DNA from 3 places in the Acidovorax sp. 69 genome. Region 2 is predicted to be linked to each of the others. Evidence: predicted binding sites of a transcription regulator. Region 2 holds the regulator's gene; each other region holds the start of a gene.
The links. The regulator LexA, encoded in region 2, represses DNA repair genes until DNA is damaged. The targets are predictions, from matches to a motif close to ACTGTATNNNNATACAGT.

Region 1 (3,274 bases), 2.1 Mb from region 2:
CGGCGGCGGCGCACTGCACCTGTCCAGCTTGCCCACGTTTGCCGCCAAGTGGCTCATTCCACGGCTGCCGCAGTTCCAGCAGCAGCACCCGCAAATCACGCTGCACTTTGTGCCCTACGTGCACAGCTACGACTTCACGCGGCCCGAGCTGGACTGCGCGATTTTGTTTGGCGACGGCCACTGGCCGGGCGCCCATGCCCACCACATAACGGGCAACGATGTGGCGCTGATCGCACCGCGCGCCAAAGTGGCTGACTGGGCCATCCATACCCCGCGCGACGTCGCCCAACACACCCTGCTGCGCCATGTCACGGTGCCCGAGGCCTGGCTGCGCTGGAGCGAGACCCATGCCGTCGAAGGCGCCATCGACCCCCTGGCGGGCCCGCAGTTTGACCAGTTTCAGACCATGATCCGCGCGGTGCAAGCAGGCATGGGCCTGGCGCTGGTGCCCCGTTGCCTGGTGCAAGACGAGATCACGGCGGGCCTGGTGCGCGAGCCTTTGGCCGATGCCGCCCTGCGTGGTGGTTATCAAAGCGACATGGGCTACTGGTTTTGTTACCCCGAAGGGCGCACGCAGTTGCATGCGCTGCAGTGCTTTCGGCAGTGGCTGCTGGCCTGCGCCGAGCCTGTGGGGGCTATCGACGCAGCAACGCTGCTTCAACCACCGGCTGCACCGGCGTAGGCCTCCAGCCCAATGGCCACCACGGTGGCCACGTCCTGCCCTACCTCCTCGCGAAACTCGGCTTCGGCCTGCGCCACCGCATCCCGAAAGGCCTGCAACCAGGCCAGGCCCGTGGGCGTGAAACACACCCGGCGTGCCCGCGCATCCAGCGGGTCGGCTGCACGGGTGACCAGCCCCCAGGCCTCGCACTGATCCACCAGGTTGGCCATGGCCTGCTTGGTCATGCCCGCGCGCTGGGCCAGATCGGTCAGCCGGTCGCCTTGCAGCGCCAGGTGGCGGGTGATGTGCACGTGCGCAGCCGTCACCTGGTCGCGTGCCGCCAAGTTAGACAGTGCCAGTGGCACCTCGACATTGCGCGCCATGAGCTGCAGCACCCGCGCATCAAAGCGGCGCATGGCGTGGCCGAACAGGCGGCCCAGGTGGGTCTGGCGCCAGCCATCTTCGGCGGTAGATGGGGGGACAAATTCAGGCATGGTCAATTGTCAGGCAAACTGACTAAATTATCCTTGAAAGCCCCACAACAGCTCGCATAAACTACTGTTCAAGCATCCAGCCTGTGATTAACCGCAGAGCGATGCAACCATCTAACCTGTTGTTTCTCAAGGAGTTTTCTCATGGACGTCGCAGTCAAAGGCACCAACCCCGCATTGCCAGTGAACACCGAAAAGGCCAAGGCCCTGGCCGCCGCGCTCGCTCAGATCGAGAAACAATTTGGCAAGGGCACGATCATGCGCCTAGGCGAAGGCGAGGTGATCGAGGACATCCAGGTCGTCTCCACCGGCTCGCTGGGCCTGGACATTGCGCTGGGCGTGGGCGGCCTGCCCCGTGGCCGCGTGGTCGAAATCTACGGCCCGGAATCGTCGGGCAAGACCACGCTCACACTGCAAGTGATCGCCGAAATGCAAAAGCAGGGCGGCACCTGCGCGTTTGTCGACGCCGAGCACGCCCTGGATGTGCAATACGCCCAGAAGCTGGGTGTGCAGCTGTCCGACCTGCTGATCAGCCAGCCGGATACCGGCGAGCAAGCGCTGGAGATTGTGGACAGCCTGGTGCGCTCCGGCGCCGTGGACCTGATCGTCATCGACTCGGTCGCCGCACTCACCCCCAAGGCTGAAATCGAAGGCGAAATGGGCGACAGCCTGCCCGGCCTGCAGGCCCGTCTGATGAGCCAGGCGCTGCGCAAGCTGACCAGCACCATCAAGAAGACCAACTGCATGGTCATCTTCATCAACCAGATCCGCATGAAGATTGGCGTGATGTTCGGCAGCCCTGAAACCACCACCGGCGGTAATGCGCTGAAGTTCTACGCCTCGGTACGCCTCGATATCCGCCGCACCGGCACCATCAAGAAGGGCGACGAGGCCATCGGCAACGAAACCAAGGTCAAGGTGGTCAAGAACAAGGTGAGCCCCCCGTTCAAGACGGCCGAGTTCGACATTCTGTTTGGCGAGGGCATCAGCCGCGAAGGCGAAATCATCGACATGGGCGTGAACGCCAAGATCGTTGAAAAGGCCGGCGCTTGGTACGCCTACAACGGCGAAAAGATCGGCCAAGGCCGCGACAACGCCCGTGAGTTCCTGCGCGAAAACGCCGACCTGGCCCACGAGATTGAAAACAAGGTGCGCGAAAGCCTGGGCATCGCCTTGCTGCCGCCTCTGGCAGGCGCAGCGCCTGTGGCCAAGCCCGCCAAGGGCGAGAAGGCGGACAAAGCCGACAAGGAAGACAAATAAGCAGCCGGCAGGGGCACGCCAATAATTGGAGTCAAATTGCCCTCTAGCGCTTATTCAATAAGCGCTGGCAGCTATTGATTTCATACCCATTGGCTGCCATGACCCATGGGCTTTGACACCCTCTCCCTCAAAGGCCGCGCGCTGCGGCTGCTCAGCCAGCGCGAGCATTCGCGGGCCGAGCTGATCAAAAAGCTGGCCCCGCATGTGCAAGACGGTGAAGACCTTTCGGCCGTGCTCGACGAACTACAGGCCAAGGACTTCATCAATGAAACCCGGGTGCTGGAGTCGGTGGTGCACCGCCGTGCCAGCCGCCTGGGGGGAGCGCGCATTCGCCAGGAGCTGCAGGCCAAGGGACTGGCGGGCGAGGCCATTCAGAACGCCGTGGCGCAGTTGCAGGCCAGTGAACTCGACCGCGCCCGCAGCGTGTGGGCGCGCAAGTTTGTGCAACCCCCCCAGACGCCCCAGGAGAGCGCGAAGCAGACCCGTTTCCTGCTCACGCGCGGCTTCTCGGGCGACGTGGTGCGGCGTGTGCTGCGTGGCACGGTGGATGGTGATGACACCTGACCCCACCTGCCACTCACTCGGATATTTCAGTCTTTTTAGATGCCTGCGCTTGTTGACTAAGCGTGAGCAGCTATCAAACAAGAAGCAAAACCGGCTACTGCAGCACCAGTTCGACGCGGCGGTTCTTCGCCCGGCCACCGTCGCTGCCATTGGATGCCACCGGCGCCAGGCTGGCCACGCCGTTGGCGGTCAGGCGGTCGCGGGCAATGCCGTAGTCCTTGGCCAGCGCGGCCGCTACGGCATCAGCGCGGCGCCGGCTCAGGTCGAGGTTGGCGGGCAGGTTGCCCACGTTGTCGGT
Region 2 (3,274 bases):
ATGGCCGCCATGCCAGGGCGTCCCCGGTTGAGGGCCGCGATCAGAGCATCGGGTTCGATCAACTCTGCGCGCGATGTATTGACGAGCAATGAGGTTGGTTTCATGCACGAAAGGTCTTCAAGCGAGATGATTCCGCGTGTTTCGTCATTCAGTCGAAGGTGCAACGAAATGACATCGCACTGCGAGAAAAATTCTTCGCGTGTGGTCGCTGCCTGGTAGCCGTCTGTCAGTGCCTGCGCACGAGAGCCTTCACGGCCCCAGATACGTACATTCATGCCGAAGGCCCGGCCGTAGCTCGCAACCAGTTGTCCGATGCGCCCATAACCCCAGATGCCCAACGTTTTGCCGCGCAATACATTGCCAAGACCGAAGTTGGCAGGCATGGATGCCGTCTTCAGTCCAGACTGTTGCCAGGCTCCATGCTTGAGATTGGAGATGTACTGGGGCAGCCTGCGCATGGATGCCATGACCAGCGCCCATGTCAGCTCTGCAGGGGCCACCGGGGAGCCCACGCCTTCAGCCACGGCAATCCCACGTTCTGTGCAGGCGGCCACATCAATGTGGCTCCCTATCTTGCCCGTCTGCGCAATGAGCTTGAGTCGCGGGAGCTTCTCGACCAGTTGCCGTGTGATTTGGGTGCGTTCTCTGACCAGCACGATGATGTCGGCATCTTTGAGTCGCACAGAGAGCTGGCCCAGTCCCTTGACCGTGTTGGTGTAAACCTTCGCGGTGTATGCGTCGAGCCGAGATGCGCAATGCAGTTTGCGCACTGCATCCTGGTAATCGTCGAGAATCACAATGTTCATCCCGACATTGTGCCTTGGCAGGGAAAGCCGCACCGCGTCCGGTGGCTGCCTTGCTCATCAAAATCCACAGCTTTTGGTGACCGAGTGTTGACTCGGTCAAAGCAATTCCTGCCAGGCACAGCGTGGCTGGCAATGCGCGCTGCATAACGGCGCCAAGAGGCTGCCGCCCGCGCCCCGGCAAGACTTGGGGATGGGTTCTATGCCTGAATGGCCTCTGAAGCGGCGATGCGGTCCAGTTCTGCGCACACATCGGCCATCCGCCCTGCGATCACCAATCGGCCTGTGCCGGAGTCTGATTTTCGCCGCAGGACCCGGGTGGTTTGGTGCGTGCTTGCATCCGCTGTCAGAGACGCAAGAAAGGTGTGGCGATTACTGCCCATCGATGGGATGGAAAGAAAAGACCGACTGGCAGCGGCTGGTGGCCGGATGGGGGCTTCGGGACTGCGAACTGGCGGTTTGACTGTGAATGGCCAATTGCCACGCATGGGGCGTGTGCCTTGTGCATCCGCCGGGCGCTGGGGAGACGGGGAGATGCGGCTGTCCTCACCGCTGCGGCTGCTGAGACCGGCTTCGTTGCTCCATTGCGGCCGGTCGAGGATAGCCGATGCCGTTGTTGGACGATGACCCGTTGGCGCGACGCCAGTCGGCACTTGGAGTGAAAGCCGGCGCATCAGGTCGCGCAGCGGGTTGCGAAATACAGGAAGGGTGAACAATGCAATTCCCATGTGAAAACTCCGAAGGTCGGGGGTTGGACATAGGCAGGATTGCAAAGTGATTTCATGCCTGGTACTTACTTACTGACTGGCATGAAACGAGCCTGGCACCGCAGGGCTGGCGTGCCGTTGCCAGCACACCAAACGCCCGCCACCTGCGGTGTGGCCCTGACAGGAGGCTGGGGCCTACATCAACATGGTGTTGCGGATCAAACCGACCGCAAGGCCTTCGATTTCGAAGGGCTCGCCGGGCTGCACGACGATGACCGGATAGTCGGGGTTTTCGGGCAGGAGTTCGATGGCCGTGGCGGTGCGGCGCAGGCGTTTGACGGTGACATCATCGCCCAGGCGAGCCACGATGATCTGACCATTGCGTGCTTCACGCGTGGACTGCACGGCCAGTAGATCGCCGTCCATGATGCCGGCATCGCGCATGGACATGCCGCGCACCTTGAGCAGGTAGTCGGGTTTGTGCTGGAAAAGGCTGTTTTCCACGCTGTAGGTTTGGTCTACATGTTCCTGCGCGAGAATGGGCGAACCCGCTGCGACGCGCCCCACCAAGGGTAGCACCAGTTGCGACAAACCGGGAATGGGCAGGTTGAACTGGCTGCCGCGCGCCGCGTTGATGGAGCGAACAGTGTCGCTGCGCAGACGGATGCCGCGCGAGGTGCCGCTCACCAGTTCGATCACGCCTTTGCGGGCGAGGGCCTGCAGATGCTCTTCGGCGGCGTTGGCCGACTTGAATCCCAGCTCGGTCGCGATTTCTGCACGGGTGGGGGGCGCGCCAGTGCGTGCAATGGCGGTCTGGATCAGATCCAGGATCTGCTGCTGGCGGGCGGTGAGTTTCGGGTTGTCGAGCATGGTGGTTTCCGGTGCAGGCGGTTACAGTGGCGAACAACTGTTTTTTAATCCAGTAACTGTATTTTTCACCAGTTTTTCGGAGTACGCAAGTGAGTGGGCAAAAAATTGTGGTTTTGGGCACCGGAGGCACGATTGCGGGCACCTCGGCACAAGCGGGGGACAACATTGGCTATACCGCTGCCCAGGTGGGTGTGGACGAGTTGCTGGCCGCAGTGCCCGGCCTTCAGGTGTTGGCGGGCGGTGCATTGGTGGCGGAGCAGGTGGCACAGATTGACAGCAAGGACATGGACTACGCGGTGTGGCGTGCGCTTGCCTTGCGTTGCGCGCACCATTTGAAGGACCCGCAGGTGCGGGGGCTGGTCATCACCCATGGCACAGACACCTTGGAGGAGACGGCGTGGTTTCTGCAGGAAGTGCTGGATACACCCAAGCCCGTAGTGCTGACCTGCGCGATGCGCCCTGCGTCAGCCCTCACCCCCGATGGCCCACAAAACATGCTGGACGCTGTGGCAGTGGTGCTGGCACCGGGGGCTGCGGGGGTGATGGTGGTTGCTGCTGGCGAGGTGCATGGCGCGCGGCATGTGCAGAAGATCCATCCCTATCGGGTGCATGCATTCAACTCAGGCGATGCAGGCCCCCTGGGCTGGGTGGAGGAAGGACGCGTGCGTTTGGTGCAAAACTGGCCTCTGGCGCAAGTGAAGTATGTTCATGATGCTATTGAAAATATAGCAAATCCTGGCGAATGGCCCTGGGTTGAGGTGGTTATGAGCCACGCGGCGGCTTCGGGTAAAGCCGTAGATGCGCTGGTGCGAGAAGGGGTGCAGGGATTGGTCGTGGCATGCACTGGCAACGGAACCATTCACCATAGCCTGGAGGCTGCCTTGTCGCGTGCAC
Region 3 (3,274 bases), 590 kb from region 2:
CCGAATCGCCCTCGACCAGGAACACTTCGTTGTGCGCAATGTCTTTGCTTTCGCAATCGGTGAGTTTGCCGGGCAACACGGCCACGCCCGAGCCCTTGCGCTTTTCAACCTTCTGGCCCGCCTTCTGGCGGGTCTGCGCAGCCCGGATGGCCAGCTCGGCCAGCTTCTTGCCATATTCGACGTGCTGGTTCAGCCACAACTCCAGCGCCGGGCGAACAAAGCCACTGACCAGCCGCACCGCGTCGCGCGAGTTCAGGCGCTCTTTGATCTGGCCCTGGAACTGCGGGTCGAGCACCTTGGCACTGAGCACATAGCTGGCACGGGCAAACACGTCCTCGGGCAGCAGCTTGACGCCCTTGGGCAGCAGGCTGTGCAGCTCGATAAAGCTCTTGACCGCATTGAACAGGCCGTCGCGCAGACCGCTTTCGTGCGTGCCGCCCGCGCTGGTGGGGATCAGGTTGACGTAGCTCTCGCGCACGGGCTGGCCGTCTTCGGTGAAGGCCACGCACCAAGAGGCACCTTCGCCTTCGGCAAAGCTCTCGTTGTTGCGGTCGGCAAAACCCTCGCCTTCAAACAACGGGATCACCGGGTCGCCGTTGAGCGTCTGCATGAGGTAGTCGCGCAGGCCGCCTTTGTACTGCCAGGTTTGCGTCTCGCGGGTTTTCTCGTTGACGAGCTGCACCGTCACGCCCGGCATGAGCACGGCCTTGCTGCGCAGCAGGTGAGTGAGTTCGCCCATGGGCAACGCGCTCGACTCGAAATACTTGGCGTCGGGCCATACACGGACCGAGGTGCCCTGCTTGCGCTCGCCCGCCTCCAGCGGCCGGGCCACCAGGGGTTCAATCACATCCCCGGCCGAAAACACCAGGCGCGCCGCCTTGCCTTCGCGGTAGCTGGTGGCCTCCAGCCGGGTGGCCAGTGCATTGGTCACGCTCACGCCCACGCCGTGCAGGCCGCCCGAGAAGCTGTACGCGCCGCCCTTGCCTTTGTCGAATTTGCCACCCGCGTGCAGGCGGGTGAACACCAGCTCGATGACCGGGGCATTTTCTTCGGGGTGCATGCCAAAGGGAATGCCACGGCCGTCGTCTTCTACGCTAACCGAACCATCGGCATGCAGCGTGACGCGAATCTTCTTGCCGTAACCCGCCAGCGCCTCATCGGCGGCGTTGTCCAACACCTCCTGGATGATGTGCAGAGGGTTGTCGGTGCGGGTGTACATGCCCGGGCGTTGCTTGACGGGCTCCAGGCCCTTGAGCACGCGGATCGACCCTTCGGAATATTCACTGGCGGACACGGAAGACGGTTTGGCAGACATAGCGGCGAATTGTAGTGCGGCAACACGGCAAAAGCTGGATATAAAGACAGCTCCATGCGAGCCGCCCCTGCTAGCAACTGTATTGGTCGCCGGTGTATCAGCGCGTTTCGGCCAATCTCGCTACATTCCTGCGCATGCATATGAATACTCCCAAACTGTCCATGTTCCAGGTGCTCGCGTGTGGCGCGGCCATCGTGACCTTGTCCATGGGCATCCGCCACGGGTTCGGGCTGTGGCTCTTGCCCATCACGCAGGAAATGGGCTGGACGCGCCAGTCGTTTGCGCTGGCCATCGCCATCCAGAACCTCTCGTGGGGGGTCATCGGCATCTTTGCCGGCATGGCGGCAGACCGGTTTGGCGCTTTTCGCGTGCTCATCAGCGGTGCGGTGCTCTATGGCCTGGGCCTGGCGGGCATGGCGCTCTCACCCACTACCACCCTGTTTGCATTGACTGCGGGCGTGCTGATTGGTGCGGCCCAGGCCGGCACCACCTACGCCGTGATCTACGGCGTGCTGGGGCGCCAGATTGCGCCAGAGCGCCGCTCCTGGGCCATGGGTGTGGCGGCGGCTGCGGGCTCGTTTGGCCAGTTTCTGATGGTGCCTGTCGAAGGCTGGCTGATTGCCGGGCTGGGGTGGCAGCAGGCACTGCTGGTCTTGTCGATGGCGGTTCTGCTGATCGTGCCGCTGGCCTTTGGCCTGCGTGAACCCGGGTTCAAAGGCGCTGCGCCTGCCAAGCGGGAGCAGACCATCGTGCAGGCCCTGGGCGAGGCGTTCCGCTATCCCAGCTTCAACCTGTTGATGGCGGGCTACTTCGTGTGCGGCTTTCAGGTGGTGTTCATCGGCGTGCACATGCCCAGCTACCTCAAGGACCACGGCCTCTCGCCGCAAGTGGCCAGCTATGCGCTGGCGCTGATTGGCCTGTTCAACGTGTTCGGCACTTACATCGCGGGCACGCTGGGCCAGCGCATGCCCAAACGCTATATCCTGGCGTTCATCTATCTGGCCCGTGCGGTGGCGATCAGTGTGTTTCTGGTGGTGCCGCTCTCGCCCCTGTCGGTGTATGTGTTCTCGGCTGTGATGGGTACGCTCTGGCTGTCCACCATCCCCCCGACCAATGCCACCATTGCCCAGATTTTTGGGGTGCAGCATCTGTCGATGCTGGGTGGCTTTGTGTTCTTCAGCCACCAGATCGGCAGCTTCATGGGCGTGTGGTTGGGCGGCTACCTGTATGACGCCACAGGCAACTACGATATCGTCTGGTACATCGCCATCGGCCTGGGCGTGTTTGCAGGGCTCGTGAACCTGCCCGTCAAGGAAAGCCCCATCCCACGCAGCGCTCCACAGCCTGCCTGATACGCCATGCACACTGATGAGCTCGACGCAGCCCGCCCTGCCCCCAAACCCTTACCAAGTGCCCTGCGCTGGTTGGGCTGGGCTGTGGCCGTGCTGCTGTGCCTGATCGTATTTGGCATGTACACGGTGCCCGAGTTCATGGTGATGCTGGCTGACCAGATGTGGGCGTGTTTCTGACCGCCTCCGTGAAGATTTCAGGCCTTTTTGGCCTCTCGCGCTTGTCGATCAAGCACTGGTAGCTACACTTTCAATAGCACTATGCACGGAACTGAAGCACCGTCCGACTGGGTCCGCCGCTGGGCCCACCTGATCGCGCCGGGCGGCACCGCACTGGATGTCGCCTGCGGCGCGGGGCGCCATCTGCGATGGCTGCATGGCAGAGGGCACCGCGTAGTGGGCGTGGACCGCTCTGCCGAAGCCATGGCCGCTTGCGCAGGCCTGGGCGAAATGGTCTGCACCGACATCGAGAACGGCCCCTGGCCCTTTGCCGGCCGGCAGTTTGATGCCGTGGTGATCACCCACTATCTCTGGCGTCCACTGCTGCCGCTCATCGTGGCCAGTGTGGCGCCCGGCGGGCTGCTGATCTACGAGACCTTTGCCCTGGGCA

Region 1: recA (recombinase RecA) is a predicted target of LexA. The motif match lies at 1,219-1,236, and genes of this name have one in related genera.
Region 3: CLU85_RS08370 (DNA topoisomerase IV subunit B) is a predicted target of LexA. The motif match lies at 1,349-1,366, and genes of this name have one in related genera.

Annotation. Positions count from the first base shown of each region.
Region 1 is NZ_PGEP01000001.1:311,147-314,420, forward strand. It holds gene CLU85_RS01450 (LysR substrate-binding domain-containing protein) at 1-682, shown strand, start outside; gene CLU85_RS01455 (MarR family winged helix-turn-helix transcriptional regulator) at 658-1,155, opposite strand; gene recA (recombinase RecA) at 1,297-2,412, shown strand; gene recX (recombination regulator RecX) at 2,518-2,976, shown strand; gene CLU85_RS01470 (OmpA family protein) at 3,071-3,274, opposite strand, start outside.
Region 2 is NZ_PGEP01000001.1:2,410,372-2,413,645, forward strand. It holds gene CLU85_RS11060 (D-2-hydroxyacid dehydrogenase family protein) at 1-806, opposite strand, end outside; gene CLU85_RS22990 (hypothetical protein) at 1,004-1,531, opposite strand; gene lexA (transcriptional repressor LexA) at 1,706-2,380, opposite strand; gene CLU85_RS11075 (asparaginase) at 2,470-3,274, shown strand, end outside.
Region 3 is NZ_PGEP01000001.1:1,816,293-1,819,566, reverse strand. It holds gene CLU85_RS08370 (DNA topoisomerase IV subunit B) at 1-1,315, opposite strand, end outside; gene CLU85_RS08365 (MFS transporter) at 1,450-2,667, shown strand; gene CLU85_RS23100 (hypothetical protein) at 2,674-2,844, shown strand; gene CLU85_RS08360 (bifunctional 2-polyprenyl-6-hydroxyphenol methylase/3-demethylubiquinol 3-O-methyltransferase UbiG) at 2,926-3,274, shown strand, end outside.